Regions from separate parts of the Bacillus cihuensis genome, predicted to be linked through region 3. Evidence: predicted binding sites of a transcription regulator. Region 3 holds the regulator's gene; each other region holds the start of a gene.
What was found. Region 3 encodes Rex, which represses fermentation and respiration genes when NADH is low (regulators of the CRP and FNR family bind a similar motif). Its sites were predicted from a motif close to TTGTGAAATATTTCACAA; they were not measured.

Region 1 (11,513 bases), on a different contig from region 3:
GATCTAAAAGAAAGCAGCTAAAGTGCCTTTATAGTAGGAAGTACGATGCGCTGTGACCTATAATATGAATGGTGTTAGAATTGAGTCTGTGGAGACCTTCTCCAAAGAGCTAGTGTCAAATGAGAAAGAGGAGTGGAAAATAGTGTATAAAATAATTGCCATCGACATGGATGGGACCTTATTAAATGACCATCATGAAGTAACAGAAGAAGTACGAAACGCGCTACATAAAGCAAAAGAGCAAGGTGTAAAAATCGTACTCTGTTCCGGCCGTCCCATAGGTGGTATGCGTAGATATTTAAAAGATCTTAAGTTAGATGAGGAAGAAGATTACGTCATTGCCTATAACGGTGCACTCGTTCAAAATACTCATACGAATGAGATCGTATCTGAACTATCCCTTGGTTATGAGGATTTAAAATTGGTTCATGAACTTAGTGTTGAGCTAAGTACATCTATGCATTTTTTTGATGCAGATAATCTCTATACACCTAATCATAATATAAGTAAATACACGGTGTATGAATCATATATTAATCAAATCCCACTACATTATCGTCAAGTTAAAGAAATCCCAGCAAATATATTGTTACCGAAAATAATGTTTATTGATGAACCAGATCGTTTAAGTAAAGTGATTGCACAAATTCCTGCATCACTAAAAGAACAATACATGATGGTTCAGAGTACACCTTTTTTCTTGGAAATTTTACATCCAAAAGTAAGTAAAGGAAATGCTGTGAAACAATTAGCTGAAAAGTTGGGAATTAGACAACAAGAGGTAATGTGTATAGGTGATAATGGTAATGACTTGTCAATGATCGAGTACGCAGGCTGTGGTGTGGCTATGGGGAATGCAATTCCGGAGGTTAAGAAATCGGCTAATTTTCAAACTCTCTCTAACAATGAGAACGGGGTTGCACACGCTATTCAAGAGCTTGTACTGACATGATAAGCACTAACTAGGAGATATTTTACGTTTGATTATGAGGCTCGACATTTTATGACAAGGGACTGACCTCGTACTCTAATTCAACACGTAGTGTTTCATACACTAATCTAATACTATGTTTAGTTATGCGGGGTTGACCCTTTGGTTTAGAAACTTCTAAAGAGATGGGGATTTTAGATGATGGTTGAAATTGAAAATAATTGGTTAAAGGTGAGTATTTCACAAAATGGGGCAGAAGTACGGGAAGTACAGCATAAGAAAAATGGGCTGAACTATATGTGGACAGGGGATAGTGCCTACTGGGGACGTGTTTCTCCAGTCTTGTTTCCGATTGTCGGAAGTTTAAAAGAAAACCAGTATCAACTTGATGGCAACATATACAAACTGTCACAGCATGGTTTCTTACGTGATAATGTTTTCGAAGTGGACAAACTGGAAGCAGACTATGTTTCTTTTGTAATTGAGTCTGCTGGACAGTTCACACATGTATATCCATATGAATTTAAGGCATATATTCATTATACTCTTAAAGAAGATTCGTTAATTGTTCGCTGGGAAATCGTGAATGAAAATAAAGAAGCAATGTATTTTTCCATTGGGGCACACCCAGCGTTTAAGCTTCCGCTTTTAGAAAATGAGAAGATTGAGGATTATATATTGAAGCTTACCCCTGGTTCGAAGGAAGTCATTGAATATGAGCTAAAAGATTCTTTAATTTATGAGAAAGGACCGGTTCATGATTTTCAAGAAATTCCGATCACTCCGTCATTATTTGCAAAGGACGCTCTCGTATATAGCCATATCGATCACGTGACATTGACATCTAAAACATCAAGTCATGGCGTAGAACTAACATTTAATGATTTTCCATTCGTTGGAATTTGGTCGAAATATAACGAAACAGATCGCACAATGGCACCGTTTGTTTGCGTTGAACCATGGTATGGTATTGCTGATACTCATGATGCATCAGGAGACTTGAAAGAGAAATTTGGAGTGAACAGGCTTGAAGCTGGAGAAACGTTCTCTGCAGAGTATGGAATGAAGTTTAATTAGAGGAATTAAGACTAGTTTCTTACTTACATCCTGTTAAACTGGGGGAACCATGTCTTTAATTATGGCTCTTTTCGTAAAGATTGTTGTTTTTAGCAAGAAACCAATTCGAACAGATGTTGATTGTAGTGGAAGGTGCGAGACTCCTGCGGGAAAAGCGTGTTGAGGGAGACCCCGCAAGTGCAAAGCACTGAGGAGGCTTCTGAGACCGCCCGCGGAAAGCGAGTACCTGCAACGGAAATCAACCCGGGTTATTGGTGTAAAAATGATTGAAAAGCAACAAAGTATGTGAAAACAGCCTTAATTATAGAGAATTGAAGAGAGTAATATTTCACCCTTGTTTCATTCTTTGTTAATAAATTTGTCATATTTGTTGGGTATGATGAATGTAACAAATAAATTGAAAGAAACAAGGAGGATGGTCCGTATGGAGGAACATCAAATTGAAACAAATACATCTTCACAAAGAGAACAGCATAAAAAAGGAAAAGCGGGCTGGGGGCAGACGATTGTTTCCGGATTAATCGGTTCCGTTTTAACAGCAACGATATTTATAACAGCGGGAGATCAGTTTTTCACAGACACTACCACCCCCACTGAAAATCCAGCTTCTACAGCCGCAGAAAAAGATCTAACAAAGGATAATGGTGTAAACGTTCAACCAACTTCATATACAGGCACAACAAGCCTTGCAGATATGGTAGAATCGGCTTCGAAGGCAATTGTCGGAGTTGTCAATTATCAACAATCAGCTAACCGATTTGCACAAAATTCACAGGAAGTAGAAAGTGGAACCGGTTCAGGTGTCATGTATAAAGTAGATGGAAAGAACGCCTATATTGTTACGAATAACCATGTCATTGAAGGAGCCTCAAAAGTAGAAATATCGTTATATAATGGCAAGACCACAACGGCAGAAATCGTTGGTTCCGATGCTTTAACCGATTTGGCTGTCTTGAAAATTGATGCTTCATTAGCCCCAGGAGAAATTAAATTTGGTGATTCAAGTGCGGTCCGTGCTGGTGAGCAGGTTGTAGCAATTGGGAATCCACTTGGTCTTGATTTTTCTCGAACCGTTACCGAGGGAATTATTAGTGCTGCTGAAAGAACCATTGATGTAGATACATCAAGCGGGACATGGGGATTGAACGTCATTCAAACAGACGCTGCCATCAATCCAGGTAATAGCGGAGGAGCACTGATTAATTCTAAAGGAGAAGTAATCGGAATTAATAGCTTAAAAATATCCGTAAATGGGGTTGAAGGCCTAGGATTTGCTATTCCAAGTAATGATGTGATTCCAATTGTCGACGAAATGATTAAAACAGGGAAAGTAACACGGCCATATTTAGGTGTAGGTCTTGCTGACTTAGCGCAACTTCCACAAGCCTATGTACAAAACATTTCTCAAAATGTGAAGGCAGGAGTCATGGTCACAAATGTAGCAAATGGATCTGCTGCAGAAAAGGGCGGCATACAACAGGAAGATATCATTACAGCGATGAATGGAAAAGAGATAAAAAGCGCTTTGGAACTTAGAAAATATCTCTATACAGAAGCAAAAGTGAATGAAAAAGTAAGTGTGGAAGTGTATCGTGGGAATCAGAAATTAACATTACAGGTTACATTAGGAGAATCACAAAAACAGGTTCCCGAATAAGTATGTTGGCATAGAGGTTCCTAGCTATAATTTCGTAGCTAGGAACCTTTTTTTAGCAAATGAAAGAAGTTTTTTCGTCTATCGACTAATATTATTTAAACGTAATACTGGTTAACAGATATTTAGATGTTGAGTTTTATATCAGATATGCATATAAACGGATTATGTGTCAGATAAATGGCTGGTTTTAAGTAAAGGCTTTTTTCGTAAAGATTGTTGTTTTTAGCAAGAAACCAATTCGAACAGATGTTGATCTTCGTTACAGGTGCGAGACTCCTGCGGGAAAAGCGTGTTGAGGGAGACCCCGCAAGTGCAAAGCACTGAGGAGGCTTCTGAGACCGCCCGTGGAAAGCGAGGACCTGCAACGGAAATCAACCTGGGTTATTAGTGTAAAAATGATTGAAAAGCAACAAAGAATGTGAAAACAGCCTAAGTAAAAGCATGAAAGTTTATATGAGGATAATGGTTTGAACGAATAATAATAGGCAATGATAAACAATATTATTGTTAAAAAGATTTTTGGCTTAATCGTTTGAAACCAAGATTTTACACGACTCTTAACAAGGCTTGAAAGATAGCCCTAATACTATGAAACGAGAGAGAAAGCTCGTTTACTCTCAACGTTTCATGATATTAGGGCTAAAATGAGCTAAAAATCAACATATTATATAACACAGCCTAATAGTAAGAACTTGCTATTATACTGCAATAGGTCCATAGCGAATAAAAAATGCTATTCACATATAATTGTCAATAAAATTGTTTCAAAAATATAAAAATAGTTTGACAATTCTGTGAACGGGATGAATAATATATATAAGGAGGATGATTAAAATGGAATCTAGATTGAAATTGTTAAACGCTACGAAGTATGTAGGGGCAATCCTACTTACAATGGGAATTGCAATTTTTTTATACGGTTCTTTTGTAAGCGATTTCAGACCTGTGATGGGGATAGGGATTGGTACAGTGATGGGCGCTGTTTTTATCTTCTTGATGGGAATGTTTCTAGTAGCTTCTGAAGAAATGGTGACAAATTGTAAGCAGGGGAAAAAGATACTGCCTTGATAATGGATTGGTTTAATAAGAATAATAAGAACGTGAATAATAAATGGTCACCTAGATGTTGAATAGGCGTAGTTGACTATGATGAAACAAATGGCTGCGCCTTTTAAAAAAAAGAGAGCGTAATACGCCCTCTTTTAAGTGGATCTTTTTGGATTACATATCCCAGAGAAAGATTAACAATGTCCCAAAAATGGTAACTAAAGCAACCAATATACCGAAATAAACGTTTGAATAAATGGCGCCTTTATCTTCTGTTTCACCAGCATGCATGAATACAACGAGTTGAAGGCCTGCTTGTACGAATGCAGTCAGAAGAAGTATAGTTATGCCTGCTGTAAATGACATATCTAAAAAGTAAACCAATAGAGCCACTGCTGTAAGGATTAACGAGAATACAAAGCCCATTACTTGTTTTATTGGGAATAATTCCTTCATATTACATCATTCCTTTCAAGTAGATGAAGCTAAAGATAAAGATCCAAACTACATCTAGGAAATGCCAGTAAAGAGAGAAAATGAATGATTTATTGGCTGTTTCAGGTGTCAATCCACGTTTTTTCACTTGTAGGAGAATAGCTAATCCCCAGAAGAAACCAAATGTTACGTGCAGTCCATGTGTTCCTAACGTTGTTAATAACATGGATGTGAATCCACTAGTGGTTATTCCAGCACCTTCGTGTATATACGTTGTGAATTCGAAAATTTCAAATCCTAAGAACCCTAAACCTAGAACAAGGGTTACCGCAAAGAAGGCCATCATGGCTTTTTGTTTGCCTAAGCGCATGGCGTGAATACCAAGACCAATAGTAAAACTACTTGCTAAAAGCAAGATTGTTTCCATTAATACTGGTGATAGTTCAAAGATTTCTGCACCGGAAGGACCATTGCCCGAACGGTGCTCATACACGAAGTAAGACGTGAAGAGCGTTGCAAAAAGCATAATTTCGGCACCTAGGAAGATCCAAAAACCAAAGATTTTTAACCGGTTTTCTTCCGTGCTATATTCAAGTGGAAGCGAGTGATCAATTTTCATTATTTAGCACCTCGCAATTTTGTTTCTGTATCTTCAATTTCTTCTACAGGGATGTAATGTCCATGATCTTTTTCGAACGAACGGTATACAAGACAACCTAAGATACCGAGTAACGAAATAATGGCAAGTGGCCAGATACTGAAGATCATACTAAATCCAAAGACAAAGAAGATACAACTCATAATAAATGGTAAACCGCTAGAATTCGGCATATGAATTTTTTCGATTTTACCTTTAAATATTTCGTGGCCATGTTTCTTAGCATCCCAGAATGCTTCAGTTGATTTAACTTGCGGCATAACCGCAAAGTTGTATTCCGGTACTGGAGTATGAGTAGCCCACTCAAGAGTACGTGCATTCCATGGATCGTTACCGATATTCCGTGGTGAGTAACGAACGCTATAATAGATATTGTAGACAAGTAACGCAAAACTAATGGCCATAATACCTGCTCCGATAAATGCAACCATATTCAATGGAGCAAATCCAGTTGATTCAGAGTACGTGTACATCCGGCGTGCTTGACCGTCTAGACCAGTAATATACATTGGGATGAATGCTAAAATGAATCCAGTAGACATTAACCATACTGTCCATTTACCGATTCTCTCATTTAACATGAATCCGAACATTTTTGGCCAGTAGTACGTAAGACCAGCAAGCATTGCATATACAACACCAGGGATAATCACGTTATGGAAATGAGCAACTAAGAACATTGTATTATGATATTGATAATCCGCAGCTGACATCGCAAGCATAACCCCTGTTACCCCACCAAGTGTGAACAGCGGAAGGAAATGCATCGCGTAAAGCATTGGAGTAGTAAATTCAATTTTTCCTTTCCAAAGGGTGAACAACCAGTTGAAGATTTTAACCCCAGTTGGAACAGCAATCGCCATCGTTGTAATGGAGAAAAAGCTGTTTGCAAGTGCCCCTTGCCCCATCGTAAAGAAATGGTGAGCCCACACAAAGAATGAAAAGGCAGAGATAACAACCATTGAAGCAACCATGGATTTATACCCATAAAGATTGCGACGTGCAAAGGTCGAAATAATCTCACTAAATAAACCGAATGCCGGCAAGATCAAGATATATACTTCAGGATGTCCCCAAACCCAGAATAGGTTGGCCCAAAGCATATCTGAACCACCGTCACCAATTGTAAAGAATTTTGTATCGAATAAACGATCCATTGTACCCATTGCAAGTAATACGGTTAATACTGGGAAAGCAAAAACAATGATTAAGTTAGAGATTAGAGCAGACCATGTGAACATTGGCATTTGCATTAATTTCATGCCTGGTGCTCTCATCTTAAAAATAGTCGTGATGAAGTTGATACCCGTCATTAAAGTACCGATACCAGCTATCTGAATTGCAATCATGTAATAATTCGAACCTACAGAAGTACTAAAATCATTCCCTGCAAGTGGAAAATAAGAAGTCCAACCTGCATCAGGTGAACCACCAATTACGAATGAGATGTTGAATAGCATCGCACCCATAAAGAATAACCAGAAGCTTATGGCGTTTAGACGTGGAAAGGCTACGTCACGGGCACCAATTTGTAATGGTACGACGAAGTTGAAAAAGAACATAATAAATGGCATAGCCATAAAGAGAATCATAACAACACCGTGAGTTGTGAATACTTCGTTATAATGTTGAGATTCTAAGAATTTATTATCCGGAATGGCAAGTTGAGCACGTAACATAATAGCATCAACGCCACCGCGGAATAGCATAAGTAAAGCAGAAATTAGATACATAATACCGATCCGTTTATGGTCTACTGTTGTTAACCATTCACGCCATAGATAACCCCATTTTTTAAAATAGGTTATACCTAAGATTACCGCAATACCAGTAAGACCAATGGCAACCATTGATGCGTATATCAAAAAGCTTGGATGCGGTATGGCAAAGCGATTAAAGAAATCCATACTTTTTTGACTCCTTTCAAGATTATATTGCTTTTCATATAAAACGAGTGGTTAGTATATGTGTAACCTATTATTGATGATGACTGTGATCTGCTTCCTTCCCAGAATCACTTGATTCATGATGGTGTTCGCCTTCTGAAACCTTATCAGAATCGGCTGAATCATGATGATGTTCTGGAGCTGGTGAGAATTCTAAATGCGTTCCAGTATATGTGGATCGTCCAAGATGTCCAGGTTTTAATAACTCATTAAATTTCTCTTCAGTAAGAGGTTTAGCTGTATCTTGCACTTCTTTTACCCATTTATCAAAGTCAGTTTGGGACATTGCCTCAACATCAAACGTATTTTCAGCAAATCCTGCTCCACTGAAGTTTGCGTTTCGACCCATTAATTCACCAGGTTCGTCTGCGGCTAAATGTAATGTTGTAACCATGTCACCCATTGCGTATTTTTGTCCACCAAGTTGTGGAATCCAGAAACTAGTGATTGGCCCGTATGAATAAAGTTTGAATTCAAGTGGGCGACCTGCTGGAATATTTACATAGTTAACAGTTTCAATACCTTCTTCAGGATAACTGAAATGCCATTTCCAGTCAGAAGATGAAGCGTATATGACTAATGGTTCTTGACCTTCGTATCCTTTCGGTGTGGCCTCTACTTCATAGTTACTCTTAACAGACATAACAGAAAGGAAAATAACAATAATAATTGGAACACCAATACAAATTGCTTCAACAAACATATTACCTTCAATGTGTGGAGGTTCATAATCTGCACTCTGCTTAGAAGCGCGGTATTTAACTAACACGAATACTAAAATTGCAAAAACAACAATAACAATACCAGACATGATCCAGATCGATAACATAATATCATCGGCTTGCACTTTAGCTTGCGGCCCTTTAGGGTCCAAGACCAATAGTGGCTCACAACCAGATAGTACAGCAGCAACCGTGAAAATCATGGCTAATAGAGTCCATTTTAACTTCATAGTAGTACCCCTTTCCCTTATATTTCTTAGTTATTTAGATAAAGTGTTAACTGTTTCACAAACTGACGATTCTATCTTATTATTAACCTTATAAAAATACAATCAAAACATAAATATGTCACAAAAAGTTCATGAAGATATTGAGAAAAAGTGGCAGTCGAGGAGATATATTGGATTAATTGAATATGATGACATATGATGATAGAGTTCAGGATTATTTTATCGAAATATATGAGATCTCATGAATAAATTCTATTAAATTATATTACTATAATTATTTGGAAGCAGGAACCATGAGTGAACTGCACCCTAATTGTTAGACACCACTAACAATTGGAGGTGCAGTTTTTTTTTGATTACATATTATTTAGTCCTGAGTTTACTCCTGGGAAGAATCTACAATTTTTGAGGGGATTAAGAAAATAAAACGAATATGGCGTTAAAACGCAGTATTTACGATAAACAAACCATCCTGTAGCACGCTACGCTCGCTTAATCACAATGGTGGCGGTGCGGAGCTGGATTTTGAAGCATATACATAATAAGTTCGTATATCTGCAAAGTAGATTGTCTAAAGCAGTAACTCATGAAGCCCAACATGTCCTTCATTCAAAATAAGTATTTTTATCGGATATGAATAAATCTCAAAGAAAAGAAAAAAATAACATGTACAGTCTTGGAAGTGAAAAAATTGCAATGAGAAAGGACTAGAAAAATACTTCTACTCTAATTGCTATTTTTATTATGAAGTAAAGGAGGATTCACAATGGTTGAGTATGATCCCGTTTTATATAGCCGAATACTAACCGGTACCACGTTAGGTTTTCATACGATTTTTGCCACTCTAGGGGCTGGTATTCCGCTTCTGATTGCGTTAGCTGAATGGATCGGAATTAAACGGAATGACATGCATTATCATGTGCTTGCAAGGCGTTGGACTAAGGGGTATATCATCTCTGTTGCTGTTGGGGTGGTTACCGGCACTGCTATTTCCTTACAACTCAGCTTATTGTGGCCGAATTTTATGGAAGCAGCTGGACATACCATTGCCCTTCCTTTATTCTTGGAGACATTTGCCTTTTTTTTTGAAGCCATTTTCCTAGGGATCTATCTCTATACATGGAATCGATTTAAGAGCAAGTATGCTCATTTTCTCTTATTACTCCCTGTTTTTATAGGTGGTGGCGCATCAGCCTTTTTCATATCGACAGTGAATGCTTTCATGAATTCACCTATCGGTTTTAATTATGAAAATGGCATTTTAACGAATGTAAATCCCATAATGGCGATGTTTAATCCAGCCACCCCAACAAAGGTAACGCATGTTATGGCATCTTCTTATTTAACCGCTGCCTTCATTTTGGCGTCAATAGCGGCCTTTTCAATTTATAGAGGCAGAAACCATGTTTATCATAAAAAAGCGTTGAAATTATCAATGACAGTCGCACTTGCCTTTGCTATCAGTACCGCTTTGATTGGGGATTTATCAGGAAAATTCTTAGCTCAATACCAACCTGAAAAGCTAGCTGCAGCTGAATGGCACTTTGAAACGGAGAAAGGTGCGACGTTAATTTTTGCTGGTTCTTTAGATGAAAACAATAAAATTAGTCAGGCTATAGAAATTCCATATGCATTAAGTATACTGGCGCATGGGATTCCAGGGGCAGAAGTAATTGGCTTGGAGGAATTTCCAGAAGAGGATTGGCCTCCTTTGATTGTCCACTATTACTTTGATTGGATGGTTACTATCGGCATGTTTCTCGCTCTTGTTTCTTTTGTCTATTTTTGTATGCAGTACAGGGAAAAATGGAATGAATGTAATAAGCCGTTATTAAGCGCTATTATAGCGGGAGGGCCACTTGCCATGCTTGCGATTGAAGCTGGTTGGTTCATGGCAGAACAAGGTCGTCAACCATGGATTATTAGAGGGGTGATGCGCACCGCCGAGGCAGCGACAACATCAAACCATGTTGACACGATGTTAATACTGTTTATCTTGCTCTATGTCATATTGGCCATTTCTATTGTTATTGTACTCAAAAGGGTGTTTAAAGCGAGCCCGCTTGAGAAGGATTTAAAAAAACAAGGGATCGAATAAGGAGGAACCGTTGATATGAGCTATGAACTACTCGGCATTACGGTGCTATGGACATTTTTATACGGCTATGTCATTGTGGCTTCGATTGATTTTGGTGCTGGTTTTTTTAACTATTACACAACGATAACAGGAAAAGGGCCTATTGTTCATAAAGTTATTGATCGTTATCTTTCACCAGTTTGGGAAGTGACAAATGTATTCCTGATCTTCTTTTATGTAGGCTTAATTGGCTTTTTTCCATCGATTGCCTATTATTATGGGACAACCTTACTTATACCAGGTAGCATTGCGACGATCTTGCTTGTTATTCGCGGCTCATACTATGCCTTTCATCATTATGGTCCAAAAAAGGCAAGATGGACGCAATTTTTGTACGGAGCAACTGGTCTACTAATACCGGCCTCCTTATCCACTATCCTGACGATTTCAGAGGGCAAATATATATATGTCAGTAATGGCAATGTGTCCTTGGATTACAGGGAGTTATTTACAAGCTTCTATTCATGGACGGTTATTATCTTGGCGATTGTAAGTGTGCTGTATATTTCAGCGTGTTTTTTAACCTATTATGCTCACAAAGCTGGGGATATGGAGGCTTTTCATATTTTGCGAAAGTATGCCCTTTCTTGGAGTCTACCGACCATTCTAGCAAGTTTTCTTGTATTTTTATCTATCAGTCATCACAATTGGGAACATTTCAGCGGTATGCTTG
Region 2 (11,513 bases), on a different contig from region 3:
AGTGTCTTCCGTTTTATTGCCTTGATCTTTTGGTTTTTCAGCTTTTTCATCTGTATTATTTCCACATGCAGCCAATAAGAAAATGGTCATGATTGAAATAATGGTAAATAAGAATTTAGCAGATTTCATCTTGTAATGCCTCCTAGATAATAACGATAATCATTTTCATTAATAATGCTATAGTAAATCGATTACAAGGACATGTCAATAACTAATTGATAATGATTTTCATATTCGTTGACAATGAAAAAATAATACAATAGACTTTAGTAGGAGAAATAGCTTATTTAAAATTTATGAGATTGAAAGGTTATTTGTTATGTTGTTAAAGAATAATAGCCAAAGATTATTTGGCCTGATAATTGCCATTATGTTATTAATTTGTTTAATGTGTGCAAGCATTGTTTACGGATACACGGATACAACGTGGAAAATGGTATTGGAGGCGTTCCGAAATTATAATGGTTCAAATGAGCATATCGTCATCCAAACGGTGAGGTTACCTCGCTCTTTAATTGCTGCAGCAGTAGGCAGCAGTTTAGCGATCGCTGGTGTACTCATGCAAACTCTTACGAAAAATCCTCTCGCTTCACCAGGTACTTTTGGAGTGAATGCAGGTGCTGGTTTTGCTGTTGTGCTTGCCGTAACATTTTTCTCAGTCGGAAATCTACAAGCATTCACTTGGATTTCCTTTTTAGGTGCCGCTATAGCCGCGATTGGTGTATATGCCATTGGTTCCGTTGGTAGAGAAGGGCTTACACCAATGAAGCTAACTTTAGCAGGTGCTGCCATGACTGCCATGTTTGCTTCATTTACGCAAGGATTTCTTGTCATCAATGAGGCTGCCTTTGAACAAGTTTTGTTTTGGTTGGCAGGATCTGTTGAAGGAAGAAAAATGACTGTTCTAACTGCTGTACTTCCATACTTAATGATTGGTTGGCTAGGAGCGATGATAATTGCTTCGAAACTGAATGTTTTGTCGATGGGAGAAGATGTAGCAAAGGGATTAGGATTAAGCACAGGGTTCATAAAAATAGGTGCTGCCGTTCTAATCATTTTTTTAGCAGGCGGTTCAGTAGCTATTGCAGGACCAGTTGGTTTTATTGGTATTGTTATTCCACATGTAGCTAGATCGATTATAGGTATTGATCATCGTTGGGTTATCCCTTTCTCTGGAATTCTAGGTGGAATCCTTTTACTAGCAGCGGATATATTGGCAAGATATATCATTATGCCACAGGAAGTTCCTGTTGGAGTGATGACCGCCATTATTGGGACTCCATTCTTCATCTATATTGTAAGAAAGGGGTTTAATGCACGATGAGTGAATATAGAAGTTTTCGAATATTGAAAGGTAAAGTTTCTTTTCTAATAGATAAAAGAGCAACAGTTGTATTAACGGTTTTGATTTTATTAGCTGCCGCCATTTTTGTATGGAGCACAGGACTCGGTGATATGAAATTAAGCCCACTGACTGTTTTGAAAGTGCTTTTCGGCGGTGGGACCGATATGGAGAAGCTTGTCATTCATGACTTTCGTCTACCAAGAATTATTGTTGCGCTGATGGTAGGAATGTCACTAGCCGTGGCGGGAGGAATCCTTCAGGGAATGATTCGAAATCCACTAGCATCTCCTGACGTTCTTGGGATTACCGGGGGAGCAGCAGTGGCTGTAGTAAGCTTTTTAGCCTTTTTTAGTGATCAAAATCATGCATTAACAGTAAGTATAAAATGGATGCCTCTAGCTGCATTTGCTGGGGCGGGAATTGTTGCGCTGCTTGTTTACTTTCTTGCTTGGAAAAATGGTGTATCACCGATAAGGCTCGTATTAATTGGGATCGGAATATCAGCTCTTATGCAGGGGTTAACAACTTTAATGATGATAGTAGGTCCTATTTATCGAGCTAGTCAAGCGAACATTTGGATTACAGGTACAGTGTATGGCTCAAACTGGGCGAACGTAGCGACTTTGGTTCCATGGACCGTGATTTTTCTACTTATTGCTTTTGTAATGGCAAGGAATATAAATGTTCTAGAACTTGGCGATGAAACAGCAACAGGTGTTGGAAGCCGCGTGCAAAGACACCGTTTCTTGTTGTTATTGATTAGTACGGCGCTAATTGGAAGTTCTGTTGCCTTTGCAGGAGGCATTGGTTTTGTAGGTTTAATGGCTCCCCATATGGCAAGAAGGCTGGTAGGTTCTACATTTGGAGCGCTATTACCGGTTTCTGCATTTATTGGGGGGATATTAGTCATGTTAGCTGATATAATCGGCAGAACATTATTTTCTCCTTTTGAAATTCCAGCAGGTGTTTTCACAGCTGGAATCGGGGCACCTTACTTTATATATTTATTGTTTAAAACGCGTAATGGTTAATACAGGGTACTTATTTTAATAAAAGGGAGCGGACTTAAATGGTGCAAACGATTGAAACTCAAAATTTAACCCTTTCATATGGGGATAGCATTATCATAGATGAATTGGATCTGGAAATCCCAAAAGGTGAAATTACGGTTTTTATCGGTGGAAACGGCTGTGGAAAGTCTACACTCCTACGATCAATTGCCCGATTGTTAAAACCAAAATCTGGAGCTGTTTTGTTGGAAGGAAAAGCAATTTCCAAAATGTCTACGAAGGACGTGGCCAAACAAATGGCTATTCTTCCTCAGACACCTATTGCACCAGAGGGTCTAACTGTTCTTCAATTAGTTAAGCAAGGTAGGTATCCTTATCAAACATGGTTAAAGCAATGGACAGATGAAGACGAAAAACAAGTAACCAATGCTTTAAAAGCAACTGGGATTGAAGAGTTAAAAGATCGGCCTGTTGATTCCCTTTCAGGAGGGCAACGTCAACGAGCTTGGATCGCGATGACGTTAGCTCAAGATACTGATATTGTGCTTCTTGATGAGCCAACTACATATCTTGATATGACCCATCAAATTGAGATTCTCGATTTGCTATTTGAGTTAAATGAAAAAGAACAGCGAACAATTGTAATGGTTCTACACGATTTAAATTTAGCTTGTCGGTATGCTGATAATATTGTAGCGATAAAGGATCAGAAAATATACGCACAAGGTAAACCGGAGATCGTTATTAATTGCAGTTTAGTAAGGAATGTGTTTGGTATGGAATGTGAGATTATTATGGATCCGCTTTTGGGAACGCCTTTATGTATCCCGTATGGAAAAGGCCGTTGTATTTTAAATAAGGCAGGGACGATGATTGGCTCGTAAACTCTCGAATTCACAGATGAATAAGCTAAGTAAGCTGCGCCTTTCGACTAGTAAAACGGATTCACTACTCTCCGTTCAAATAAAAGACCTGTTAAATGAGTCAGATTTACGGGAATATTTGAAAATTCTTGGCAGCCGCATACAGGCTCGAAATGATAAAGTGACAGCTTCTATTTTCATAAAAAGATATGCATTTTTGTCGGTTATTTATCTTTATGCTATGTCAGCCTGGAATGAAAAGCTGTCAATCTCATTTGAAAATGTATCAATTGAAACGGATGATAACGAAACATTGTGGCTCCCGAGTTTTCGTTTTGCTGATCTGGAGACAGAAACCTTTGTAGAAGATCGAAACAAATGGAGAAAGACTTGTCTCGAATCATTATTTAAAGAACATTTACTGCCTTTAATCGATTGCCTCGCACGGACTACAAAAGTGTCTAAACTAATACTATGGGAGAATATTGCCGTGTATATTTACTGGCTTTATGAAACTGTATTAGTGGAAGAAGGAACGCAAGAAGCGGTCAAAAATCGTGCAAAGGAAGATTTTCAATTCATTGTTTTTCAGGATTCTGGCGATATATTCGGGAATGATCTCAAAAATCCATTAACAAGGTACTTTAATGAACGCATATATATTAAAGAAATTGGGAAAGAGGTTCGGCCAAGAAATACCTGTTGCCTGTCCTATTTAACGATAAACAAACAGCGTTGTCAGACATGCCCTCATACTTGTAAATCAGGTAATTAAAAAGATCATTGGAACGGACCTAACCTATATAAAAAATGCATCCAGACATGGATGCATTTTTTTTGCCCTTCAGCCTTTTAGATCAATAGAATGACCTAGATTTGGGTGGGGAGCTTGAAGCATTTCAACCATTTGAACAGCATTTTGTTGAGAAGAGTCCATCACTTTTTTAGTTAAAGCAATGCCGACATTTTGACTGAGCGAAGCTTGGCTCATCCCGATTGATAATGCAGCAATATCCATTTTCGATACACCTCCTATAAAGTGAAACTTCAATCAGTGAGGTTTTCCACTGATTGTTAGTCCCGTTCTTGTGTCGCTAATATCTCCGTTCCACTTCGATAAAGCGACACTACGAACCTGATTTAATGAATCACAGACTGTGGGCGCAAACTTACCTTTGAAAACTACAAAGGTAAGTTTCACTGTATCTCACCAATCGGGCCTTTACTTTAAAAAGCGAGGCGACGATGTAGGAACGTCTCCTAAGATCGCTCACGTCCTGTGAGCAACAGAGACGCCATCACATCTTGTGATAGTCCGACAAGCATATGATGGAATACGGCGTGGCGTAGTTTGTCACAGAGTATTACAGCTTATGCCCTCGAGGGGCTAGGAGCCGCAACTAGATTACGGGCAGTTATCTCCCACCTACGCTACTGCGATTCCTCTAAACCTTGAGGTGGGGGATCTTACTGCCTGTTAATGCGTATATCGGTTAATTTGGAACAATATTAATACAAGTTGAACATTTCTGGATAATAATGTATTCAGTTGGGTATGTTAAATTTTGTGCTAATTTGTAAATTTAACTACGAAAGGCTGTTGCAACATGCTTGATGAAAGATCAATTCAAATTGTCCAATCTACTGCCCCTGTTTTGAAAGAACATAGTGAACAAATTGGTAAGAGATTTTACGAACTTCTATTTTCAAAAGCGCCCGATTTATATAACATCTTTAATCAAACGAATCAAAAAAGAGGCATTCAGCAAGAAGCCTTAGGTTATGCAGTGTATGCTGCAGGCGAGTATATTACGAATCTTGAGGCAATTAAACCGGTTATCGAAAGGATTACACAGAAGCATCGAGCGATTGGGGTTAAGGCTGAGCAATATCCTATTGTTGGTGAAACATTGTTACAAGCAGTTAAGGATGTTCTTGGTGATGTTGCTACTGATGAGATTATTGAGGCATGGGGAAAAGCATATGGATATATTGCAGATGCCTTTATTGAAATTGAAAAAAATCTTTACGAAGAAACCGAAAATCAAGCTGGTGGCTGGGAAGGGTTCCGAACTTTTTATGTTGATAAAAAAGTAGAAGAAAGTAAAACGGTTACTTCTTTTTATTTAAAACCCAAGGATGCAGAAAAGATCGCGTCATACACTGCAGGGCAATATCTAACGATTAAAGCGGAGATACCTGGGGAGAAATATACCCATATTCGCCATTACAGTCTTTCTGAAGCACCTGGAAAGGAGTATTACAGAATTAGTGTGAAACGCGAAGATGCTCAAACAGATGCTCCAGCTGGAATTGTCTCTACTTATTTACATCAACAAGTGGAGGCAGGAGACACTTTGCTTTTCTCAGCTCCTGCCGGTGATTTCGTCCTACAGAACAATGAGCGACCAGTTATCCTAATCAGTGGGGGAATCGGTATTACACCCATGCTTAGCATGTTAAATACAATCATGGAAAAACAGCCGCAACGTGAAGTAACGTTTATTCACGCAACTGTCAACAGTCAAACTCATGCCTTTAAAGATCATGTCTCTCAATTAGAGAAAGAGCATTCGAATCTAAAGTCAGTGATCTGTTATTCCTCGCCAACTGAAGACGATCGAACGTCAGGTCATTTTGATAAAGAGGGTTTTGTAGATATGAGCGTATTACAAACAAACCTTCCATCAAAAAAAGCAGATTTTTATTTTTGCGGTCCGATTCCTTTTATGCAAGTCATAAACAAAACGTTAAAACAATTGGAAATACCAAACGAACAGATTCATTTCGAGGTATTTAGTCCAATAGCCATGTTAGATGAATAATACCGTTTCAACGCTTTAGCTATTTTATTAACAAGTTGCTACATGGATGTCCTATAAGGGTCTGACCCCGCACGCTAAATCAGTATTATGCAGTGTTTCATACACGTATCTTATACTGATTGCTGTTGCGGGGTCTGACCCTTTGAATTGTATGAGGGACATGGGGACGGGGCTTTGTGACTTGTTAATATAGCCCATCAATTTATCAGTATTCTGATTTTATCGAGAAAGCATCAAAAATTTGGCTCCGCACCGCTACCATTGTGACTAGGTGAGTGTAGAGTGCTATAGGATGAATCCTTCATAGTGGGCGTTTTAACGCCATTAGTTTTGTACAGATGACTCCATTCGATGATTTTTTTGCTAAAAATCGTAATCCCAAATCTGAGTTTTAGTATATTAAAAAAATAAAAAAAGATAAATCCTATATAAAATCATCCATTTCTATGCTAAAGTATATTTTATGAATGAACAAATGTACTTCTCAGGAGGACTGCGGTTATGAAAGTAAAACTAGGCTTACTACCACGAATTATTCTCGCTATTATTTTAGGTATTGTAATTGGTAGTTTTGCACCAGAAAATCTGGTGAGAGGATTTGCAACATTTAACGGGATTTTCGGCAACTTTATTGGATTTGTCATACCGTTTATTATTATTGGATTTATTGCCCCAGGGATCGGTCAACTGGGAAAAGGGGCAGGTAAGCTTCTTGGCTTAACGACGGCTTTCGCATATGTCTCGACGATTATTGCAGGTGCTATAGCTTTTATTGCAAGTTATACATTGCTTCCGAACTTTATCTCAGGCAATCAACTGATTAATACAGATAATCCTGAAGAATTTCTGCTTCAGCCCTTTTTTGTTCTTGAAATGCCGCCAATTATGGAAGTAATTAGTGCTTTGCTATTTGCCTTTATTATTGGAATAGGTCTGGCTTCCATAAAAGGGAACACGCTGCAGCATGCGTTTGATGATTTTCAACTAATTGTTGAAAAATTAATTAAAACAGCGATTATTCCAATCTTACCTTTTCACATCTTTGGAATTTTTGCGAACATGACATATGGCGGACAAGTTCAATCGATTCTTTCTGTGTTTGCAAAAGTATTTGTACTGATTATTGTGCTTCATATTGTCATGCTTATTCTTCAATATACTGTCGGTGGTTTGCTTCATAAGAAAAATCCGTTGACATTGTTGAAAATCATGTCACCAGCTTATTTTACAGCTGTTGGAACGCAATCTTCCGCGGCAACCATTCCCGTTACTCTTGGACAAGTGAAAAAAACAGGTGTTCAAGGAAGAATAGCTGATTTTACCGTGCCATTATTAGCAACGGTACATCTATCAGGAAGTATGATTACTTTAGTCAGCTGTTCTGTTGGTGTTTTGCTTTTGAATGGTACAACGCCTACAATTACCATGTATATTCCATTTATTCTCATGTTAGGTGTGACAATGGTTGCAGCTCCAGGTGTACCAGGTGGGGCTGTTATGGCGGCATTGGGAGTATTGGAAACGATGCTTGGATTTGATCAAACTATGATTTCATTAATGATTGCTTTATACTTGGCACAAGATAGTTTAGGAACAGCTACAAATGTGACAGGTGATGGTGCATTAACAATGATTGTTGATAAATTCACTCCGAAAAAAGCTGGAAAAATGGAACAATCAAACGCAGCTATTTGATGTAAATTTTGGATATCAGTAAGGTCAGACCTCACGCAACTATGTGCATCGTTGTGTAGGGTCTGACCTTTGTTTTGAACAACTCTATGGAAAATTACAGCAGTTGAATGGGTTTAAAGAATCAAGTGGAATGAAAAAAACTCTCGCATCGGTAAGTTTCACTTAATTTTTAATGAAACATTTGAGCAAATAGATTATAATGAAAGTGCGTCCCTCAAATGGGAAGGTAAGTTAAAGACAAAATATTTCAGCCAAAGCTTATTGTTTTTAATTTGGTAATTTTAAAATTAAAACCTTTAACATTTTAATGGTTTTATTAAAGGTATTTTTTAAAGTTTACTGGAAATGGTAAGCTTAGAAGTATTATTTATTACCCGAATTTATCTATTCGTCATACATTTTTTGGTGACCTTTCCAGGCTCGCCAAGTAATCTGATGTAATTTAGTCGTCCTTTCCATATCGACGGCTACGGGTGCTTATGCTATTCTTAAACCATACTAGTATTTGTGTTATGTTTCACGAACTCGAATCCCGAAGATTTGAGAGTCATTACAGGAAACGGGGTCCCTTTTGCCCCAAAATTAAAAGCTTAATTGCTTATAGTAAAGGAGAATTGGATATGTCAGAAACAATCGCTAAAGAACAAGTAACAAAGAAGTTGTCTGCTACCCAAGAACAACTTGATATCCTTGATCAGCTTTTAAAACCAGAGGTTCAAGAATCTTTGAACACATTAGTTGAGCAACTTCCAAAATTAACGGAAATTGTTAATATCTTAACGAAGTCTTATGACTATGCTCAATTAGTAGCTACTGACGAAGTGTTAAAAAATGATACGGTTGGAGCAATTAAAGAAGTTGCAGGACCTGTAGTTGGTTCAGTAAAATCACTTGCACAAACTGCTATTGAAGCAAAAGACCGTGCAGACCAAAGCAAAGATGTAGTTGGTCTATTTGGACTGTTAAAAATGCTTAAAGATCCACAAGCACAAAAAGCATTCCGTTTCGCAAATGCATTTCTCGAAGTTAATGCAGAACGTAATCAAAAATAATTCATCATCCATATAAAAAGTAAGGACGGAGGATACACGATGTCAATTTCAAAACATATTGTTATCTTAGGTGCAGGTTACGGCGGACTACTTACTGCTTTAACTGTTCGTAAATATCTAAGTAAAGCTGAAGCAGAGGTAACTGTCGTAAACCAGTTCCCAACACACCAAATCATCACTGAATTACACCGCCTAGCAGCACATAATGTTGCAGAAGAAGCGGTTGCAATGCCATTGGACAAACTTCTAAAAGGCAAAGATATCGATCTTAAAATTGCAAAAGTTGAATCATTTTCTGCAGACAATAAAGAAGTGAAATTATCAAATGGTGCTACTTTATCATATGATGCTCTAGTTGTCGCTTTAGGAAGTGTAACAGCATACTTCGGAATCCCAGGATTAGAAGAAAACAGCATGGTATTAAAATCAGCAAATGATGCTAACAAAATTTACGCACATGTTGAAGAACGCATTCGTGAGTATGCAAAATCTAAAAACGAAGCAGACGCAACTATTGTAATTGGCGGCGGTGGACTAACTGGTGTTGAATTAGTTGGTGAACTTGCTGACATTATGCCTGAGCTTGCTAAAAGCCATGGTGTAGATCCAAAAGAAATTAAATTATTGCTAGTTGAGGCTGGTCCAAAGATCTTACCGGTACTACCAGACGATTTAATTGAACGTGCAACAACAAGCTTAGAAGCACGCGGAGTTACATTCTTAACTGGTCTTCCTGTAACAAACGTTGCTGGTAATGAGATTGATTTGAAAGATGGTCAAAAAATCATTGCGAATACATTCGTTTGGACAGGCGGCGTACAAGGGAATCCACTAGTTGGACAGTCTGGACTTGCTGTTGATCGCGGCCGTGCGACTGTTAATGAGTATCTACAATCTTCTTCTCACTCAGACGTATTTGTTGTCGGTGACAGTGCTGTTGCTTTCCCTGAAGAAGGTGGTCGTCCATACGCACCAACTGCACAAAACGCTTGGCAAATGGGTGAATTAGTAGGATATAACTTATTTGCATATTTACAAGATGCAACGTTTGAGAAATTTGCACCAATCAATTCTGGTACACTAGCAAGCCTTGGACGCAAAGATGGTGTTGCAACAATTGGTGGCAACAATATTCCACTTAAAGGTCTTCCGGCTACACTAATGAAAGAAGCTAGTAACGTTCGTTACCTTGCACATATTAAAGCTTTGTATAGCTTAGCTTATTAATTGAACGGTAAAAAAACCCGTTGTTGCTTATTAAAATAAGTAGCAATGGGTTTTTTTGTAACGAAAATGGGTTTAATTTACTGATTTTGTGAATTATGCGTTGTTGAGGGAATTTCTCTTTTGTTTGCTATAAAATAAAGGATCTTCGATAGCATTATCACCGGTCGCTTCGAAGCTGCCAATCAGAAACGTCAATTACAAGGCTTTTTTTGGATGAAGTGGAACGAGAAAAACGGATTGAAATTGTTGATGTTCAGGAATCGAATATCACGAAAATTGGTGAAATGAAAACGACACATCAACTGCTTATCAAACACCCTGAGATAACGGCGTTTTATAGTACGAGTGCATTGGATGGTATCGGTATTTCTCAAGTAGATTCACCTGTTATGGTTATTTTGCCGTATTTGTCAGGAAGTCAAATCGTCCAATAGAATGTCCAAATGGCAGGCGCACTGCTCGCCGGAGTTCCAACATTGATTGTTTATATTCTGCTCGGAAAATATTTTGTAAAAGGTCTTTTGGCGGGTCTGTGAAAGAGCAAATATGAAGATTTCAGCATGATAACCTCCCTTTTTATTATTTTTGTTCTTGAAATAATTCGAACAATCATATAACTAAATAGGGGGGTTTTTATGGCTAAGTACAGAAGATTCAAGTTCGCACGTGGACCTCTGCCTACAAGGCATGTAATCTTGATTACATTTCTTCTTTTCATTGTGACGACGATTTTTAGTGGTTGGATGATTGATAAAAAAATTGAGCCTCATTTAATAGAAATAGCGGAAGCGAAAACCAGGGAATTTGCTGTTGAAGCCATAAATGATGCGATTAAGCAAAAGATCAGTCAAAATGTTGATATTAGAAAGCTAATCGTCACTCATCAAGCAGGAGATCAAATAGGGTATAGCTTTGACCCTAATATTTATAATAATGTTGCTTCCGAAACAACATTACGAGTTCAAGAATATTTAGAAGCGATAAGAGAAGGAGAGCTTGAAACTCTACAAACATTTAAAAATGATGAGTTTATCGACTATGCAAGTTCGGAGAAAGAAAAAGGTGTCATCTATAAAATTCCTTTAGGTATGGCTACAGACGCCGTTTTGCTTGCAAATCAAGGACCTAAGGTGCCTGTTCGTTTTGAAATAATCGGGGATGTTACATCAGAAGTGGAAACAACTACGAAGGAAACGGGAATTAATAATACGATTCTTGAAATATTTGTGAATATTAAGGTTAATCTGCATGTGATTATTCCTTCTGTTGAAAAAGAAATTACTGTAGAAAATCGCGTCAAAATTGGCGATTTGATTTTACCAGGAAAAGTTCCACAGTATTATAATGGCGGCGGTAAGCAAGGCGATGTTAATCCAATTATAGTTCCGGAGAAAAAGGAATAATCAGATTGTTAACCATCCCTAATAGCAAAGGGGGAGACCTCGTACTTCTCTATCTAGAATAGCCGATTTAGGAGTACGAGGTCAGCCATCTTT
Region 3 (9,597 bases):
TATTTCGAGGGAGAGGGAGTGACTGTTGTTGAATGGGCCCATTTAATTCAAGAGCAGCTTCCTGAAGACATATTAACAATTCAGATTTTTAGACTGGGTGATTCAAAAAGGCAAATTGTATTACAGCCTTCTGGAACTCGGTATGTTGAGTTATGTAAGGAGATTATTTCATGAAGGTATTAGCGATTGATACATCGAATTTTACATTAGGAATAGCTTTAACCGATGGAGACCAAGTGGTTGGGGAGTATGTTACAAACCTAAAGAAAAATCATTCTTTACGTGTAATGCCGGCCATTGAATCACTATTAAGAGATTGTGATACGAAGCCGTCTGAATTGGAGAAAATTGTCGTAGCAAAAGGACCTGGTTCATATACTGGGGTTAGAATAGGCGTTACTATTGCTAAAACCCTTGCTTGGACATTAAATATTCCTTTGGTTGGAATTTCGAGCCTAGAGGCTCTGGCAGCAAATGGCCGTTATTTCAATGGGATGATATCTCCTTTATTCGATGCGCGCCGTGGACAAATTTATACAGGATTGTATCAATTTACTGAGAGTGGTTTAGAGAGTTGTAGTGAGGATAAAAATATCTTGGCAGTTGAATGGGCACAGAAACTTAAAGAGTTGAACATACCTGTATTATTTGTCGGTCAAGATATTATGATTCATGCTGACACGCTTAAAGAAGTATTAGGTGAAAAAGCTTATTTTATTCCAGCACAAGCGTATAACCCAAGACCTGCTGAGCTGGCGTTTTTAGGAAGAGATAAGGTTCAAGAGGACGTTCATATGTTTGTCCCGAATTATGTGAGAATGGCAGAGGCAGAGGTTAAGTGGTTAGAGCAACAGAATAAATAGATAAAAATTCTAAATGGAAGAGACCGGTTGCGATGAGTAAAACGATGACGTTTCGATTAATGAGAACAGAAGATATCGACCAAGTTTTGATTGTAGAGAGACAGTCCTTTACGTTGCCTTGGAGCAGGGAAGCTTTCTATAATGAATTGAATCATAATCAATATGCAAAGTATCTGGTTATTGAGGATGAAGGAAAGATTGCCGGATATTGCGGCGCGTGGATCGTTATTGATGAAGCCCATATTACCAATATAGCTATTTTGCCTGATTATCGGGGGCTCAAGCTTGGTGAAGAACTACTTCGGAAGATGATTGATGTTGCTTTAAGTATGGGAGTTATTCGGATGACGCTTGAAGTACGTGTTAGCAATATAGTTGCCCAGTCGCTTTATAAGAAGCTTGGGTTTCAAACTGGAGGCATTCGTAAAAACTATTATACCGACAACCAGGAAGATGCATATGTAATGTGGGTGAATTTAACGTGAAAAAAGATCAACTTATCTTAGGAATAGAAACGAGCTGCGATGAAACCGCAGCAGCCGTTATTAAAAATGGAACCGATATTCTTAGTAATATCGTTGCTTCTCAAATTGAAAGCCATAAGCGATTTGGTGGGGTTGTTCCTGAAATTGCATCAAGGCATCATGTGGAGCAGATTACTCTTGTATTGGAAGAGGCGTTGCGGGAAGCAGATGTTACTTATGCCGACCTTGACGCTATTGCTGTCACTGAAGGCCCAGGTCTTGTGGGTGCATTATTAATAGGAGTAAACGCAGCAAAGGCAGTGGCGTTCGCACACAGCATTCCTTTAGTAGGTGTGCATCACATTGCAGGACATATTTATGCCAATCGGCTAATTAAAGAGATTCAGTACCCGGCACTTTCGCTAGTAGTTTCAGGGGGACATACAGAGCTTGTACTGATTGAACGTCCAGGGCATTTTAAGGTAATAGGTGAGACGCGAGATGACGCAGCTGGAGAAGCGTATGATAAAGTGGCTAGAACTTTGCATTTGCCTTATCCAGGTGGTCCACATATAGATCGATTGGCTCAGGAAGGGGATCCTACTTCTGTTCCACTACCAAGAGCGTGGCTTGAAGATTCTTATGATTTTAGCTTTAGCGGTTTGAAATCAGCTGTAATTAATACGATTCATAATGCAGAGCAGCGTGGTGAAACCATTAAGCCTGAAGATTTAGCAGCAAGCTTTCAGCAAAGTGTGATTGATGTGTTAGTTAAGAAAACGGTCAGGGCAACTCAGGAGTATGGTGTTAATCAAGTTCTTTTGGCTGGTGGAGTAGCTGCGAATAAGGGCCTTCGTAAGGCCCTTGCTAAGGCATTTGAAGACATTGCGAATACTGAATTGATTATTCCTCCTCTATCTCTCTGTACAGATAATGCCGCAATGATTGGAGCGGCAGGGAGTGTGTTATTTGAAAACGGAAAAAGATCTGGCATGGCGATGAATGGAAATCCAGGTTTAGATATTGAAACGATTTAATTGGAAAAGGTGAGTTAGCATAAAAGGCAGCTCACCTTTTTTATCGACTTTTTAGCAAGAAAACACCCTTTTCAAGTCACTTTAAATTTTTGTGAGAAAATTAAGTGGACATTAGTACAAGAATTATCTGTGGATAATCATCTAAAAAGTAAAATTATCCACAAGTAAGCGCATTAATGTTTAAAATTATAGAAAATTCCATCATTTGTGGATAACTATTCTTTGGATATGTGTATAACCATGTGATTTTGTGGGTAAGTATGTGTAGTTCTGTGGATATTGTGGAAAAGGTTTATGAAACCAGGAATAATAACGTTGATAATGTGGATAAGGTTGTGGATGATTGGGAAAAAGACAAAGAGGGTGAGAAGTATGGGAAAAGGAACGATAGTGAAGCTTTCAATGAATAGAATAATTATTGCAGTTTTGTTTGTATCGGTTGTGCTTCTCGTTGCATTTGGCTTTCTTTATATATGGTTACACGGAAGTTTGGAAGTTCGTGTTACTTTAACCAGTTTGCTACTGTTCGTAGTTTCATATATTATCTTAATCTGCTTCCACGAAGCATTGCACTTGATAGCTTTTCATTGGATTGGTCATGTAGAATGGACAAAACTGAAATATGGCGTGAATTGGAAGCTTGGAATAGCGTACGCACATTCTACGATGCCTATTACTGTAAAGCAGATGAAGTGGGTTTTGTTTATGCCGTTTGTTCCAACTGCTGTCATACCTTTGCTGTTTGGTTTAATCTTTAAATCACCTAGTTTTCTTTTGCTAGGCATCTTGATGGTGGCAGGCTGTATAGGGGATTATGCGCTTTATCAAAAGCTAAAGCCATTTTCTAATAAGGCTAAAGTAATCGATCACCCGACAAAACCACAATGTACGGTCTATGAATAAAAGCATCTGTCAAATATAAAAGGTCAGACCCCACATCTACAATATCGTTTAAGTAAAGTGTAACTGACACATTAAACGGTTCATAGAGAGTGAGGTCTGACTCTTTTGCGATACTCTAATAAGAATAGTTAAATTCGGTATTTACATGCCATCTTCGTGTCTTATTCCGCAAGCTCCGCCCATTCTTCAAGAAGTAGATCAAGTTTTGTCTGAACACGATCAAGTTCTGTTTGGATTGTGAGTACTTTTTCGTGATTTTGAAATACATCAGGGTCACAGAGAAGCTCGTTATAGTGCTCAACTTCGCTCTCAAGCTTTTCCATTGTTGCTTCAATTTCTTCAATACGGCGTTTACGCTGACGCTCTGCCTTTTTCGCTTCTTTATCCACTTTAAAAGACGATTTGTCTGCTGGTTGTTCTAGGTTTGCGCCATTTTGATTCCGTTCAAATTCTTGAATCTCTAGTTGTTCTTGCTTTTTTTCAACATAATAATCATAATCACCGAGAAATTCCTCGCTTCCGACTTTGGAAAGCTCAATGACTTTAGTGGCAATTCTATTAATAAAGTATCGGTCATGTGAAACGAAAAGGATCGTACCGGGATAATCAATCAAGGCATTTTCTAGAACGAGTTTACTGTCAAGATCAAGATGGTTAGTAGGTTCGTCCAGAATAAGAAAATTCCCTTTCTCCATCATCATCTTCGCCAAAGCCAATCTTGCTTTCTCTCCACCGCTTAGGGTTGAGACAGTTTTCAATACTTCATCACCCGTGAATAGAAAATTACCAAGAATCGTCCGAATTTCTTTCTCAGGTACAGCAGGGTGCTCGTCCCAAAGTTCATTAAGCACACGTTTATTAGAAACAAGGTTCGCTTGTTCCTGATCATAGTAGCTGACTTGAACATTTGTGCCAAAACGAATGTCACCATGTATAGCTGCTAGTTTTCCAATAATCGTTTTTAATAAAGTCGATTTTCCGACTCCGTTTGGACCAACAAGAGCAAGGCTGTCTCCTTTTGAAATCTTCATTGAGATATTCTGAGAAACACAAGCGTCATCATAGCCAATTGCCAAGTCTTGAATGGAAAGAACGTCATTGCCACTTTGCCTTTCTATTTGAAAAGAGAAAGATGCGGATTTTTCGTCACCTTGAGGTCGATCCATTACATCCATTTTTTCTAACTGCTTCCGCCTGCTTTGGGCTCTTTTTGTAGTAGAGGCTCTTGTAAGGTTTCGTTGGACGAAATCACGTAGCTTTTCGATCTCTTCTTGCTGTTTTTCAAATAGTTTCATGTCACGCTCGAAGTCTTCTGCCTTTTTCACGAGATAATTGCTATAATTACCATGATACTTCTTGATAGCATTACGCGAGATTTCATAAACTTGATTCACAACTTTATCTAAAAAGTAGCGGTCATGAGATACAATAAGTACAGCACCATGATAACTTTGGAGATATTGTTCTAGCCATGATAATGTTTCAATATCAAGATGGTTTGTCGGTTCATCCAAAATTAAAATATCAGGCTTGGTCAAAAGCAACTTTCCAAGAGCCAATCTTGTCTTTTGACCACCGCTCAAACTGTGAATCAATGTAGAACGGTCAAAGTCTGCAAACTGAAGTCCATGAAGGACGGAGCGGATATCAGCTTCGTATTGATAACCACCTTGCTCCTTGAATTGCACTTGCAACGTATCATATTCAGAAAGGACCTTTTGATAAAAGAGTTCATTTTCAAATGTTTCGGGCTGAGACATCGTTTTTTCTAGTCTGCGCAGCTCCTTTTCTTTGGAAATAAGATCCTCATATACAGTTAGCATTTCATCCCAGATGGAAAGCTCCGATTCAAGCCCGGTATCTTGTGCTAAATACCCAATAGATACACCCTTTGGTTTGATTAATTCACCACCATCAAAGGAAAGATGTCCAGCAATGATCTTCAATAATGTGGACTTACCTGCACCATTTCTGCCGACTAATGCAATTCTATCTTTATTTTGAACTTCGAGCTTCATATTTGATAAGATAAGTTCAGCTCCGTAATACTTAGATAATTGATTGATTTGTAATAAAATCATGATTTCACCTCGATTGCGTTATCCATAGTGTAACGTATCATGGTATTTAACGGCAATAGATGTACTTGTATAAAGTGAAACTTCAATTAGTAAGCTTTTCTTTTATCGCCGCTTTGAGGTAGGGGTCTTACGGCCCGTTAATGCGGGATATAGCATTCGTATAAGGAAATTAAACAAAGTTGTTACAAATAAAGCATTATAGTGTATGATTTAAAAAGAGCACTTCTCTTAGAAAAGGTCGACAGGAAACGATAAATTCCTGATGAACAAAAAGGTACAAGCATTGAAATGATAACGCTACCAGATAGATCTTTCACTGCTAATGCCAAATGATATGAAATGTGCAACTCAAGCATGAAATATTGAACGTTTTGACTTCTAAATGAAGAAATAGCACATGCGAAAGCGGGGAAAGTAATGATGCAAGAACCAATGAAGATTCCGCAAGCAACTGCCAAACGGCTGCCCTTATATTATCGTTTTTTAAAAAATCTATATTCTGCCGGTAAACAAAGAGTATCATCTGCGGAATTAAGTGAAGCGGTTAAAGTTGACTCCGCTACGATCCGCAGAGACTTTTCTTATTTTGGAGCCTTGGGTAAAAAAGGCTATGGATATAATGTGAATTATCTATTATCATTTTTTCAAAAAACTTTAGACCAAGATGATCTAACTCAAGTTGCATTAATAGGAGTTGGTAATTTAGGGACGGCTTTTCTAAACTATAATTTCTTGAAAAATAATAATACAAAAATTGCGATGGCATTTGATGTAGATCCAGAGAAGGTTGGAAAACGGGTAGAAGATGTGTATGTCCATCATATGGATGAAATCAAAGAACGATTGAAAGAAGAAAATATTGCGGTTGCGATATTGACTGTACCGGCATCAGTTGCTCAGCCAATTACGGATCAATTGATACAAGCAGATATTCGCGGTATTTTGAATTTCACACCTGCTAGATTAAATGTACCGAGTACGGTTCGGATTCATCATATCGACCTTGCCGTGGAATTACAGTCTCTTATTTATTTTTTGAAGAATTATACAGATTCAGAAGATAGTATAGAAGAATAATAAACACGCTGCTCGATTCTTTCATCCGGCAGCGTGTTTTCCATTCTATTACTTTTTCTTGTTTTTTTGTATGGCTTTAATCTTAGAATGAAGAATAAGCATTCTTACACCTGAACCGAAGTCAATAGTGGCTAGGCCGACAAGAAAATAAGAAAAGAAGCCCCAGCCGTTTGATGAGACCGATTGAATCGCAAATACGGTAAATAGAACACCTAATGCGATATAGATGATACCAATTGATAAAGGTGATTGACGTTTCATAAAAACCCTCCGATAAATGCTTGCGCTTTTTCCAAGGAATCCAAGTGTTTTTCAAAATTCAACTGAACGATGACGACAAGTGTATTCATCGCTACGTGTGCGAATATGGGAACGAGAATTCGATTGGTCTTTATATATAGATATGCAAAGGTAAAACCCATTGCGGAGTATAAGAGAATATGCTCGGGCTCAAAATGAGCAAAACCGAAGATGACTGAACTAATAAGTGCTGATAGGAAGAAGTTCAATCGTTTATAAAGAGTGCCGAAGATAATTTTTCGGAAAATGATTTCTTCCAGGATGGGTCCTACAATAGAGGTCACAAGCATCACGATTGGAAATTGGGTGATTAGTTTCAAAATTTGCTCTGTATTTTGTGAATTCTGTTCAATGCCAATTGACTTTTCCAACAGTCCAGCTATTGATTGTGCAAACATGGCAAGGAAGATGCCGCCAAATCCCCAAATAATGGAAATGGGTATCGTAGTCTGATTACGCAGATCCTTCGTGCGCATCTCGTTTCGCATAAAAAATAGGCTAAATATAAGTGCGACAATGAAGCTGAAAACGATCCAATAGGCTCCAATTAACACTTTTAGTTCATTTGTTAACTCAACACCAGCAGAAACGGCAAACAACGCTATCATATCGACAGCCAATCCACCTGACAGCTGCATAATGACATATGTAATGATGACAAACCAATATTCTTTTTTCAACAAGATATCTCCTTTAATCTAAGGTATATGATCATTTTATGAATATAAAAAGAAGATAAGACCACACACACTAATTAGGCAACGTGTGCTGTATACGAAAACTTATACGCATCTTATTAAGAAAAGGGTATCAAAAAAAACTAGATAACTCCAATTATACGTACGAAAGAATTTCCATGAGAATTAGTATTCCCGTCTGCTAAATAAAATTAATAGTAAAATTTACAATAGAATTACTTGCAAAAGAACTTGCTTTTATTTAATATAATAATTGTGTTAGCACTCGATTGTGGTGAGTGCTAATAATTGAGGAAACCATATATCAACACAATTTGAGGAGGGTGTTTCACTTGTTAAAACCATTAGGTGATCGCGTTATTATTGAACTAGTTGAATCTGAGGAGAAAACTGCAAGCGGTATTGTACTTCCAGATACTGCAAAAGAAAAACCGCAAGAAGGTAAAGTCGTGGCTGTTGGTAATGGCCGTATTCTTGAAAATGGTGAACGTGTAGCTTTAGAGGTTGCTCAAGGCGATCGTATTATCTTCTCAAAATATGCTGGTACTGAAGTAAAATATGATGGTACAGAATACTTAATCTTACGCGAAAGCGATATTTTAGCTGTAATCAGCTAATCACATACAAACATAACTGAACGAAAACCATTTAAAAATATTAGGGAGGGTTTTATACATGGCTAAAGATATTAAATTCAGTGAAGACGCTCGCCGTGCAATGCTGCGTGGAGTAGATGCACTTGCAAATGCGGTTAAAGTAACATTAGGACCAAAAGGACGTAACGTAGTTCTTGAGAAAAAATTTGGTTCACCACTTATCACAAATGATGGTGTAACAATCGCAAAAGAAATCGAACTTGAAGATGCATTTGAAAACATGGGTGCAAAATTAGTTGCTGAAGTAGCGAGCAAAACAAATGATGTTGCTGGTGACGGTACAACTACAGCTACAGTTCTTGCTCAAGCGATGATCCGTGAAGGACTTAAAAACGTTACAGCTGGTGCTAACCCAATGGGTATCCGTAAAGGAATCGAGCAAGCAGTAAATGTAGCGACTGAAGAGTTAAAAGCGATCTCTAAACCAATCGAAAACAAAGAAAGTATTGCACAAGTAGCTGCGATTTCTTCTGCTGACGAAGAAGTTGGTCAATTAATCGCTGAAGCTATGGAGCGTGTTGGAAACGACGGCGTAATCACAATCGAAGAATCAAAAGGTTTCACAACGGAGCTTGATGTTGTTGAAGGTATGCAATTCGACCGTGGCTATGCATCTCCATACATGGTTACTGATTCAGACAAAATGGAAGCTGTCCTTGACAACCCATATATCTTAATCACTGACAAAAAAATCACAAACATCCAAGAAATCCTTCCTGTGCTTGAACAAGTAGTTCAACAAGGTAAACCACTATTGATGATTGCTGAAGATGTTGAAGGTGAAGCACTTGCAACACTTGTTGTGAACAAACTTCGTGGAACATTCAACGCAGTAGCTGTTAAAGCACCTGGATTCGGAGATCGCCGTAAAGCGATGCTTGAAGATATCGCTGCACTTACTGGCGGAGAAGTGATCACAGAAGAAGTTGGTCTTGATCTTAAATCGGCTACAATCGAATCATTAGGACGCGCTGCTAAAATCGTTGTTTCTAAAGAAAACACAACAATCGTTGAAGGCGCTGGAGATTCTGCTCAAATCCAAGCTCGCGTAAACCAAATCCGTGTTCAATTAGAAGAAACAACTTCTGAATTCGACCGTGAAAAATTACAAGAGCGCCTAGCTAAATTAGCTGGTGGAGTAGCAGTTATCAAAGTGGGTGCTGCAACTGAAACAGAATTAAAAGAACGTAAACTTCGTATCGAAGACGCATTAAACGCTACTCGTGCAGCGGTTGAAGAAGGAATCGTAGCTGGTGGTGGTACTGCTTTCCTAAACGTATACAGCAAAGTTGCTGAAATTCAAGCTGAAGGTGACGTAGCAACGGGTATCAACATCGTTCTTCGTGCAATCGAAGAGCCTGTACGCCAAATTGCTCACAACGCTGGACTTGAAGGATCAGTAATCGTAGAGCGCCTAAAAGGAGAAACAGTAGGCACAGGATTCAATGCTGCAAACGGCGAATGGGTAAACATGATCGAAGCTGGTATCGTTGACCCTACAAAAGTAACTCGTTATGC

Region 1: the regulator Rex is predicted to act here: its motif matches at 8,747-8,764, upstream of qoxA (cytochrome aa3 quinol oxidase subunit II).
Region 2: the regulator Rex is predicted to act here: its motif matches at 8,244-8,261, upstream of V179_RS0115785 (DUF1641 domain-containing protein).

What each region holds. Positions count from the first base shown of each region.
Region 1 covers NZ_AYSD01000010.1:141,552-153,064, forward strand. The annotation lists gene yidA (sugar-phosphatase) at 143-952, shown strand; gene V179_RS0100640 (aldose 1-epimerase family protein) at 1,130-2,008, shown strand; gene V179_RS0100650 (S1C family serine protease) at 2,433-3,665, shown strand; gene V179_RS0100655 (hypothetical protein) at 4,500-4,733, shown strand; gene qoxD (cytochrome aa3 quinol oxidase subunit IV) at 4,887-5,168, opposite strand; gene qoxC (cytochrome aa3 quinol oxidase subunit III) at 5,170-5,766, opposite strand; gene qoxB (cytochrome aa3 quinol oxidase subunit I) at 5,766-7,712, opposite strand; gene qoxA (cytochrome aa3 quinol oxidase subunit II) at 7,783-8,703, opposite strand; gene V179_RS0100680 (cytochrome ubiquinol oxidase subunit I) at 9,470-10,801, shown strand; gene V179_RS0100685 (cytochrome d ubiquinol oxidase subunit II) at 10,817-11,513, shown strand, end outside.
Region 2 covers NZ_KI632495.1:2,094,559-2,106,071, reverse strand. The annotation lists gene V179_RS0115825 (ABC transporter substrate-binding protein) at 1-129, opposite strand, end outside; gene V179_RS0115820 (FecCD family ABC transporter permease) at 320-1,324, shown strand; gene V179_RS0115815 (FecCD family ABC transporter permease) at 1,321-2,376, shown strand; gene V179_RS0115810 (ABC transporter ATP-binding protein) at 2,415-3,239, shown strand; gene V179_RS0115805 (IucA/IucC family C-terminal-domain containing protein) at 3,229-3,993, shown strand; gene V179_RS30155 (YjfB family protein) at 4,063-4,236, opposite strand; gene hmpA (NO-inducible flavohemoprotein) at 4,826-6,043, shown strand; gene V179_RS0115790 (dicarboxylate/amino acid:cation symporter) at 6,545-7,738, shown strand; gene V179_RS0115785 (DUF1641 domain-containing protein) at 8,359-8,790, shown strand; gene V179_RS0115780 (NAD(P)/FAD-dependent oxidoreductase) at 8,836-10,017, shown strand; partial or broken gene V179_RS30150 (carbohydrate ABC transporter permease) at 10,401-10,553, shown strand; gene yunB (sporulation protein YunB) at 10,653-11,420, shown strand.
Region 3 covers NZ_AYSD01000030.1:1,068-10,664, forward strand. The annotation lists gene tsaE (tRNA (adenosine(37)-N6)-threonylcarbamoyltransferase complex ATPase subunit type 1 TsaE) at 1-174, shown strand, start outside; gene tsaB (tRNA (adenosine(37)-N6)-threonylcarbamoyltransferase complex dimerization subunit type 1 TsaB) at 171-863, shown strand; gene rimI (ribosomal protein S18-alanine N-acetyltransferase) at 896-1,348, shown strand; gene tsaD (tRNA (adenosine(37)-N6)-threonylcarbamoyltransferase complex transferase subunit TsaD) at 1,345-2,364, shown strand; gene V179_RS0105310 (DUF3267 domain-containing protein) at 2,737-3,267, shown strand; gene V179_RS0105315 (ABC-F family ATP-binding cassette domain-containing protein) at 3,429-5,348, opposite strand; gene V179_RS0105320 (redox-sensing transcriptional repressor Rex) at 5,766-6,425, shown strand; gene V179_RS0105325 (YdiK family protein) at 6,474-6,686, opposite strand; gene V179_RS0105330 (CPBP family intramembrane glutamic endopeptidase) at 6,683-7,405, opposite strand; gene groES (co-chaperone GroES) at 7,756-8,040, shown strand; partial or broken gene groL (chaperonin GroEL) at 8,099-9,597, shown strand, end outside.